Regions from separate parts of the Rhizobium sp. SVR5-9E genome, predicted to be linked through region 2. Evidence: predicted binding sites of a transcription regulator. Region 2 holds the regulator's gene; the other holds the start of a gene.

Region 1 (4,973 bases), on a different contig from region 2:
TTCTTAACGGCTTGAATCATTCTCTGCGGCTACGCCGCCAAGTGCTTGATGTGCCGCATATCCGCCGTGAACCGTGCGAGTTCCTCTTCCTTGCGCACTTCGTCGGGAATGCGAAGAAGGTAACTTGGATGCACCGTCACAAACAACAGCCGCCCATCGGCCATCGGAATTGCCTGCCCGCGAATGTCCGAAAGCCGATGCTTGGTGTCGGTGAGAGAAGCGAGCGCCGTTGCGCCCATCGCGACGATCAACTTCGGCTTCACCAGTTCGATTTCAAGCTCGAGCCACCAGCGGCAATGCTTCACCTCGCCCATATTGGGCTTTTGGTGGATGCGGCGCTTGCCGCGCGGCTCGTATTTGAAATGCTTGACGGCGTTCGTGACGTAAAGCGTCGCGCGGTCGATGTCGGCTTCCGCAATCGCCTGATCGAAGACCTTCCCTGCAGGACCAACGAAGGGGCGGCCGGCGAGATCTTCCTGATCGCCGGGCTGCTCGCCGACGAACATCACTGCGGCATTACTTGGCCCCTCCCCGAATACCGTCTGGGTCGCCCTTGCATGCAACGGGCAGCGCGCGCAAGTGGCCGCCTCCTCACGAAGCGCCTCAAGCGTTCCGCCCGGTGCCTTTGGTTGCGCAGGAGCGTTGCCCGCAGCCTCTTGCAGCCGGTCATGGAACGGCAGCGGCTGCGTCGCCTGCCGCTCCGCCATGGCGAGAACCTCGCTTTCGGCATTGGCGATGAGCCTGGGGATAAGATCGGCTTCCGGCAGATTCTTCCAATATTTCTTCGGCATCTCCGCCTGCATCGCCTTCACCTTGAGGCGGGCCGGATTGAAGATGCTGGCGTAATAGGTGCGCCAGAGTTCGTCGGCGGCGTCCGTCAAATTGGGCTTTTCACAAGGTTCGTTGCTGATCGTCAGCTTCCGGCCGTCCCATCCCGCCGAGCCCTTCGGCGTCAGGATGATCCAGTCCATGTCGTTGAAGCGCTTCTGAAAGAACGGCGCCGTTTTCGCGACGATATGATGGTCTGGTTCGAACCAGGCGAGGAACTTGCGCCGGCCATTCATCGAAATGCCGGAACCGACTTCCTTGAAGCGCACGAAAGCGGTCATCTTGTGCGCGTCGCGACGTACGCTCTTTTCCATCAGGCGCACGCGCGAGACATCCTCGTCCGAAATGACGTCGAGCAGCTTCTTGTCTGATTGCAGCCGCCAGAGCAGCCGGTAGAGCAGCGAAAAGCGGATAGGATCGGAATGACAGATCACCGCGCTCGCCACCTCGATGAAGGCAGCGGGCACTGTCATCTGCTTCTGCCCGCCGGCGGGCTGGGGCGGCAGGGCGTCGTGTTTCCAGAAAAGCTGCTTGTCGCCGCCCTTTTCCAGCCATTCGACCTCCTCGGGCGGCACGCCGGCTGCCGCAAGGGCCCGAGCGGCATCACGCCATTCGCCGAAATCTCCCCGCCCCTCCAGTACGATCCGGCGCATCAGAGCAACCTAAGCTGTTCAGGCTTCGGCTCGAACATGGCGCGCAGGTCCGGACGGTCGATCAGGCGGCGGGGCGTCCAGCCCTCGGCAGTGACGAAGGCCTGCACCTTCCGGATCGAGACGCCGAGCCGCGACAGGTCCTCAAGACGAAGCGTGCGGAAGCGGCGGGCGGACAGGATGGCCTTCACCGTCTTTGTGCCAAGGCCTGGCACCCGCAACAGCTTTTCACGATCGGCCTTGTTGACGTCGATCGGAAAGTCGGCGCGATGACCGAGCGCCCAGGCAAGCTTGGGATCGAGGTCGAGATCCAGCATTCCGCCGGCTTGCGGAGAAATGATTTCGTCTATGCCGAAGCCGTAGAACCGGTAGAGCCAATCCGCCTGATAGAGCCTGTGCTCACGCATCAGCGGCGGCTTGATGAGCGGCAGGTTCCTTGACGCGTCAGGAATGGGGCTGAACGCCGAATAGTAAACGCGTCGAAGCCCGTAGCTGCCGTAGAGCTGCGCGCTGGCGCCCAGGATGGTCGCATCGTTCGCCCCATCGGCTCCAACGATCATCTGCGTGCTTTGCCCTGCCGGAACGAACCGCTTGCGCTGCTTCGTTTGAAGCGTCGGCTCCTCGGCCGCCTCGATCTTCAGCCGAAGATCGCCCATCGAGCGGCGAATGCTGGACGGCTTCTTTTCAGGCGCCAACCGGGCAATGCCGCTATCGGTCGGCAACTCGATATTGAGCGATAGCCGATCAGCATAAAGCCCCGCCTCATCGATCAGCTCGGGCGAAGCCTCCGGGATCGATTTCAGATGGATGTAACCGCGAAAATTATGCGTCGTGCGCAACTCCCGCACGATGCGGACCATCTCCCCCATCGTGTGGTCCGAAGAGCGAATGATGCCCGAGGAGAGAAACAGTCCCTCGATATAGTTACGCCGGTAGAATTCCAGCGTCAGCCAGACCACCTCGTCCGGCGTGAAGCGAGCCCGTTCGACATTGCTGGAGGAGCGGTTCACGCAATAGGCGCAATCATAGATGCAGAAATTGGTGAGCAGGATCTTGAGCAGCGATATGCATCTGCCGTCCGGCGCATAGGCATGGCAGATGCCGGAACCTTCCGTCGAACCGAGCCCGCCACTTGCCGCTGAATGACGTGTCGTTGTGCCGCTGGAAGCACAGGAAGCATCGTATTTCGCAGCGTCCGAAAGGATGGCCAATCGTTCTTTGAGCGACTTCTTCATCGTTATGTTCACTATATGTTCCGCCTTTAAAAGTCAATGCGGAGCGGCTGGTTTTGACCGTACGCCAGCGAACCGTGAGCCGGGCATCGATCATCAATACGAATTTTATGGAAATCCGCGGCGGCGATCTGTTATAAGCAGGCAGCTATGATTATTGCACGGTTCCGAAGTTCCCCTTCGGGACCTGTTTTCTTTTGTGTCTCTGCCTGGGACGCGAAGTGCGAAGGACAGGAAAATGGTAGATAAGGTTCCGATGACACAGGGTGGTTTCGTCAAGCTGCAGGAAGAACTGCGCTGGCGTCAGCAGGAGGAGCGCCCTCGCATCATCGAAGCAATCGCCGAAGCCCGCGCCCATGGCGACCTTTCGGAAAATGCCGAATATCATGCAGCCAAGGAGGCCCAGAGCCACAACGAGGGCCGCATTGCTGAGCTGGAAGATCTGACGGCCCGCGCCGAGGTGATCGACCTTGCGAAGATGTCGGGCGACAAGATCAAGTTCGGCGCCAAGGTCAAGCTTGTCGACGAAGACACCGAGGAAGAAAAAACCTACCAGATCGTCGGCGACCAGGAAGCCGACGTAAAGGCCGGCCGCATTTCCATCTCCTCCCCGATCGCCCGTGCGCTCATCGGCAAGGAAGTCGGCGATTCCATTGAGGTTAACGCGCCAGGCGGCTCGAAGGCCTACGAAGTTCTGTCGATCTCCTGGGGCTGATCGTCAGATCGTGCTTGATATCCGCGACGTCGAGATCATTGCGCCGAACTTCAAGCGCCGGCTTTCCGGCGTCACGTCCACGATCGTTCAGCTCATCCCCTGCCAGATCAAGCTCGGCGTGAAGATCGCGACGCTGGGTCCCGGCTTGCCGGATCACCTGCCCAAGCTCCGGTGGACGCAACTCGCCGGGCTCTGGCGCCGGCCACGCAACGGCCGCCATCGCATCTGGCATGCGCGGCGAAACAACGAGATGGCGGCAGGGATAATACTCAAGCATGTCTTTCGCATGCCGCTGAAACTGCTGTTCACCTCGGCGGCGCAGCGGCGACACACGAGCTACACACGCTTCCTGATCCGCCAGATGGACGCCGTGATCGCCACCAGCGCCCGCTCCGGCTCCTTCCTCGAAGTCCCGCATACGGTGATCCGCCACGGCGTGGATCTCGACCTCTTCCACCCGCCGCAGACCGCCGAAGACGCGATCGAAGCGACCGGCCTGCCCGGCAAATACCTCGTCGGCTGCTTCGGCCGCATCCGCCATCAGAAGGGCACGGATCTCTTCGTCAAGGCGATGATCGAGCTATTGCCGAAATTTCCCGAGTGGACGGCGGTGATCTCCGGCAGGGTTACGCCAGAACACACCGCCTTTGCAAACCAGCTCAGATCCGAAATCGCCGCGGCCGGACTGACCGACCGGATCGTGTTTCTCGGCGAGGTGCCGGATATCAAGGTGTGGTACCGGCGCCTGACGCTCTATGTCGCCCCCTCGCGCAACGAAGGATTCGGGCTGACGCCTTTGGAGGCGATGGCATCGCAGACCGCCGTGGTGGCCTCGGACGCAGGGGCCTATGCGGAGATGATCGAGAACGGGGTAAACGGTACCGTTGTTGCTGCCGGCGATGGTAAAGCGCTGACGGCAGCGATCGCACCGTATCTTGCTGACCCGGCAGCCGCCGAAACCCTTGGCAAACAAGCTCTGGAGAAGACCAGATCGGATTTCGACTTGATGCGCGAAGCGCTTGCCATCGGCGCCATTTACGAAGAAATGCTTGCCCATTAGCGGTGAGCATTTTCCGCAACGAGCGGCGAACCAACAACCAAGGACATCAACCCACGACGAACGGTGTATGGTTGCGCAAGCAATGTTTACGCCTATGACAAAATCGCCTAGAAGAAGCCGACCTTGGTAGTAAGCAATTGATTGGACCGCGACAGACGATGTCGAGAGCTGAGCAGAATTTGAATATATATGTGTCGGCACTGACCCGTCGTCGGCCGGAGATGGTCAATGCCCTGCTTCGCTCATGGGCTGCCATGCAATTGCCCGACCGCTGCACGGTGACGTTCCTGATTGTTGAAAATGACAGCCAGCAGGCCACACTGCCGATTGTGGAAGCCAACCGTCCGAAGTTTACGCAGGCACCGCTTCTCTACGTCCTGGAAACGGAGCTAGGCATACCGTTCGGCAGAAACCGCGCGGCAAAGGAAGCGATCAAAGCCGACGCCGATCTGCTGCTGTTCGTCGACGATGACGAGGAGGCGGCGGAA
Region 2 (4,973 bases):
GAGGACGTGGAACACTTCCGAACCCATGCGCACAGCTTCGCGGATCGAATCGGCGCCAACCGGCAGGATCATGAATTCCTGGAAGTCGATCGGGTTGTCGGCATGGGCGCCGCCGTTGATGATGTTCATCATCGGGACGGGCAGCAGATGGGCGCTGGCGCCGCCAACATAGCGGTAGAGCGGCAGACCGGCAGCCTGGGCGGCGGCCTTGGCGACGGCGAGCGATACGCCGAGGATGGCATTGGCGCCGAGGCGCGATTTGTTCGGCGTGCCATCCAGTTCGATCATGATGTTGTCGATCTGGATCTGGTTCTCGGCGTCGATGCCGCCGATCGCATCGAAGATTTCGGTATTGGCGGCCTCGACGGCCTTTTCCACGCCCTTGCCGAGATAGCGCTTGCCGCCGTCGCGAACTTCAACGGCTTCGTGGGCGCCGGTCGAAGCGCCCGACGGCACCGCCGCCCGGCCCATGCTGCCGTCTTCGAGATAGACATCGACTTCAACGGTCGGATTGCCACGGCTGTCAAGAATCTCGCGGGCAATAATGTCGGTAATTGCAGTCATGGTTTCTCCTGCTCGGTGGCGGTTAAATCGTTTGAAATCGTCTTAATCGAAGACGCGCAAATTACAATGGCGCTTTGAGCGTCCTCCGCTGCAGCGATCGTACGTGGCCTATTACACGATCATGTCAGACTTTTGAACGTCAGTTCTTCGCGATTGCGTCGAACGCCAGCAGCTTTTCGAGAAGCCGCGGCATGTCCTTCAGATGGACCATGTTCGGGCCGTCGGACGGGGCGTTGTCGGGATTCTCATGTGTCTCGATGAAGACGCCGGCAACACCGACGGCGACAGCGGCGCGCGCCAGCGTTTCCACGAATTCGCGCTGCCCGCCTGACGAACCACCCTGCCCGCCCGGCTGCTGCACCGAATGGGTAGCGTCGAAAATCACCGGCGCGCCCATCGCCGCCATGATCGGCAGTGAGCGCATGTCGGAAACCAGCGTGTTGTAGCCGAAGGAGGCACCGCGCTCGCAAAGCAGGATGTTCGGATTGCCGGTCGCATTCAGCTTGCCGAGGACGTTCTTCATATCCCACGGCGCCAGGAACTGGCCCTTCTTGACGTTGATTGCCCGGCCAGTCTTGGCGGCGGCTACCAGAAGGTCCGTCTGACGGCTGAGGAAGGCAGGGATCTGCAGGATATCGACCACCGTAGCGACTTCCGCGCATTGCTCTTCCGTATGGACATCGGTCAACACCGGAAAACCGAACTCCTTTTTCAGATCGGCGAAGACTTCCAGCGACGTTTCAAGCCCGATGCCGCGCTGGGCGGAAAGCGACGTGCGGTTCGCCTTGTCGAAGGACGACTTGTAAACGAGGCCGATGCCGAGCTTCTTGCAGAGTTCGCTCAAAACGCCGGCGACCATGAAGGCGTGCTCGCGGCTTTCCATCTGGCAGGGACCGGCAATCAGCGACAGCCGGCCGCTGTTGGAAAACACAACGCGCCCGGCGCCTTCGCCGACTGCGACTTCGGAGTTGGTATTGCTCATGGGGTCTCCTCAAAGGCGAAGATTGCACCCTGGCCGGGCGCAGGCTTCACCAGAACTCTGTTGCTGATGCGTGTATAGGTCATCCCGTTAGCAGCCAGAAGGGCCTCTGTCACGGTAATATCTCGGGTGCGGAAAACGATGGCGCTGCCGCGGAGCCCCTTGTCGGCCAACGGCTGTGCGACATCGAAATAGGCTTCCATCCCCTCCTGAGACAGCAGACTGATTTTGACGTTGGGAGTTGTGACTGCGAGGCCGAAACTGGTGCTCTCTACCTTTGCCCCGGACGCCGCCAGTTGGACGAAAGAGCCAAACGCTTCTGGCTCCGGCGCGCTTAGCACGACCTCCCGAATACCGGCTACGCCATTTTCGTGTTTTTCCAGCGCGTCATGGTTGGCGGGAAAGGCATTGATGCGCTGGCAGGCAAAGAGAAAGAAATCCGGCGCCCTGAGATCGGCCGCAAAAGCGAGCTTGAAGGCGCCGGTCGATTGCGAGCCATCCGGCATTTCGATCGGACGCGAAAACTCCAGCATGTCGCCGCCGCTCTGCCTGGCATTCATGAAGGCAGAATGATCGGCGTCCGCATCCTCTGTGCTAAAAGCGACCGCAGAAAACCCGTCATTGCCGCACCGGAAGCGAAAAGCCTGGTCGCGCGCCACAAAAACATTGCCCCCGCGCACGGATGTTTCACATTTCTTCGCATTCTCGATACCAAGCGGCTCGAGATAGGTCTTGTCGGCAAAGAAGATGCAAGCGTTCTCCGTTCCGAACGGGTGGCCGCCCTCTGGCGCAATGGTAAATCCCAGCCTTCCCAGCCGCTCGCGCGCCAGGTCGATGTCCGTGACCGGTAGGACAAGGTGATCCAGTGGATGAGGCATCGGGCGCGTCTCCATTTTTCCAGTGCTCCAGATTTGCGCGGCCTGTTCCCCCGATGCAAGCTGCAAGCGGTGACCCGGCAAACAAAAAGTCCCAAAATGAATGCACTTCAGAAAAAGTTTTACCGAAATTTAGGTACTTGCGGAACACATATGGAACATATAGTGTCTGTTCTGGCTTTGTTTCACGAATCTGGGGTTAAACTTCGATGCTGACGCGCAAACAACAGGAGCTTCTCCTCTTTATTCATGAGCGGATGAAAGAATCCGGCGTCCCGCCATCCTTCGACGAAATGAAGGATGCGCTGGATCTCGCCTCCAAATCCGGCATCCACCGCCTGATTACGGCGCTTGAGGAGCGTGGTTTCATTCGTCGCCTACCGAACCGGGCTCGCGCACTTGAGGTGATCAAGCTTCCGGAGGCCTACAGCCCGAGCATTCAGCCGCGCCGCGGCTTTTCGCCAAGCGTCATCGAGGGTAGCCTCGGCAAACCGCAGCCGGTAGCAGCCCCGCCGAAGCCGGCGAACGAAGACAACAACAGTGCTGTTTCCGTTCCCGTCATGGGCCGCATCGCGGCCGGCGTGCCGATCTCGGCAATCCAGAACAATACCCACGACATCACCGTCCCCGCCGATATGCTGGGGTCGGGCGAGCACTACGCACTTGAGGTCAAGGGCGATTCGATGATCGACGCCGGCATCTTCGACGGCGATACGGTCATTATCCGCAATTCAAATACCGCAAACCCCGGCGACATCGTTGTCGCACTGGTCGATGACGAGGAAGCGACCCTCAAGCGGTTCCGCCGCAAGGGAGCCTCGATCGCGCTTGAAGCCGCAAACCCGGCATATGAGACACGTATCTTCGGGCCGGACCGCGTCAAGGTTCAAGGCAAGCTCGTCGGCCTCATTCGCCGCTATCACTAACCGGCAACGCATCCCCGGCAAATGTGCCACTGCGCCAATCATAGGCGCGGTGCCGGCTCCAGGGGCGGTCGAGTGTTTCGAAAGCGGTTGTGACGTCTGCGGCGCCGTTTCCAAAGCGTAACTCGACGGCGCCGGTTTTCCTCAGGGTTTCGCCGGTAAACAGCATTGCTCCGGATCGGCAGGTGCCGGACCGCAGCTTGACCGGCGTCACGACGATATCCGCTGTGTCGCAAGCCGGGCCGAAATAGGCCGCATTTTCGATCACTGCGAGGATGGAGCCGTTCTCGAGCTCTGCCGTGCACCAGGCTTTTTTGACGCAGGTGAAATGGCCTGCCGAAGCGGCGTTCCGCATCGCATCTCTTGCTTCTTCCTGTTGCGTCGGAGAAAGCCTCAATCTCTCCCCGTCTTTTGCCGAAGGCGGGGCCGAGGCGGTATCAAGCAATTTTGGCGGCCGGTGGTCATCGATAACCAGCGCTCGTTTCCACTGGTCGAAAATGAAATCCGGCGGGCGTTCGCGGTTGGAGGCGAGAGCGGATTGCCTGACGATTGCAACAAGACTTCCATCTTCGGCAATCACGACATCTGGCGCGGCTCTACCGGGCATGAGCGCAACGGCAAGCGTTGAACCGGCGATGATCGCTGTTCCCATATGCCTAAGCCGGGTGCGCAGCAGCGTGAGCAGCAGGAAGCCGGCGACCGCTGCCGGAAAATACCAGCCGGGCAGCCTGCCCACGCCGATGTCGCCGCCCCAGGACGACACCGTCTTGGCAACCGCGATTACGAGATCGAGACCGAAACCCACCACCTTCCACGGCAGCACGTCTAGCCCGAAGGGCATCAGCAGCATGGCAAGCAGGCCTGCAGGCATGATGACGAAGGAAATGATCGGCATGGCCGCGAGGTTGGCCGGCAGACCGTAGGCCGTCAGCCGGTGGAAATGCTCGATCGAGAACAATGCTGTCGAAAAGCCGCCGATGACGGATGTGAGCAGGATTCCGCCGAGAAAACCGGAAACGGAAACCAACAGCCGAAGCGATCGCATTTTTGAAAAAGGGCTTTCGCGCATCGGCCGCTCCTTCCAAAGCGCATATCCCGCGACCAGCGCCAGAGTGGCGGCAAAGGACATCTGAAAGCTCGGACCCATGATTTCGGAGGGCGAGATTGAGATGATGAGGAGTGCCGAAAGCGCGACATTGCGGAGGCTGATGGAGGGCCGGTCGAAGAAGACTGCAACCAGCATGATTGCCATCATGATGAAGGCGCGTTCGGCCGAAACGGCAAAACCTGAGATCAAGAAGTAGGCCGTCACCGCCGCCAGAGCACCCGCCGCCGCAATCTTTTTCGTCGGATAGGCCTGAGCGACACCCGGAAAGAGGCTGAGTATCGAACGGAATCCGACAAAGAAAATACCCGCCGACAGCGCCATGTTGAGCCCGGAGATTGCGATGATATGGGCAAGACCGGACTGACGGAGTGCCTCTGTCGTCTCGCTGGAAATTGCCCGGCGCTCGTCCGTCACCAGCGCGGCGGCAAAAGCACCGGTGTCACCGGGCAGGATCGACCTTATGCGATCGCCAATACTGCTGCGCAGGCGATAGAGCCATTCCAGCCAATTTTCGCCGAAATTTC

The links. Region 2 encodes LexA, which represses DNA repair genes until DNA is damaged. Its sites were predicted from a motif close to TGTTCNNNNTGTGTTCNG; they were not measured.
Region 1: ACPYOJ_RS25895 (putative DNA modification/repair radical SAM protein) is a predicted target of LexA. The motif match lies at 2,719-2,736, and genes of this name have one in related genera.

The regions. Positions count from the first base shown of each region.
Region 1 is NZ_JBNDHS010000076.1:2,479-7,451, forward strand. It holds gene ACPYOJ_RS25885 (T6SS phospholipase effector Tle1-like catalytic domain-containing protein) at 1-7, shown strand, start outside; gene ACPYOJ_RS25890 (UdgX family uracil-DNA binding protein) at 30-1,481, opposite strand; gene ACPYOJ_RS25895 (putative DNA modification/repair radical SAM protein) at 1,481-2,713, opposite strand; gene greA (transcription elongation factor GreA) at 2,949-3,425, shown strand; gene ACPYOJ_RS25905 (glycosyltransferase family 4 protein) at 3,436-4,485, shown strand; gene ACPYOJ_RS25910 (glycosyltransferase) at 4,677-4,973, shown strand, end outside.
Region 2 is NZ_JBNDHS010000005.1:7,270-12,242, reverse strand. It holds gene eno (phosphopyruvate hydratase) at 1-564, opposite strand, end outside; gene kdsA (3-deoxy-8-phosphooctulonate synthase) at 704-1,546, opposite strand; gene ACPYOJ_RS04440 (VOC family protein) at 1,543-2,421, opposite strand; gene lexA (transcriptional repressor LexA) at 2,628-3,344, shown strand; gene ACPYOJ_RS04430 (ComEC/Rec2 family competence protein) at 3,325-4,973, opposite strand, start outside.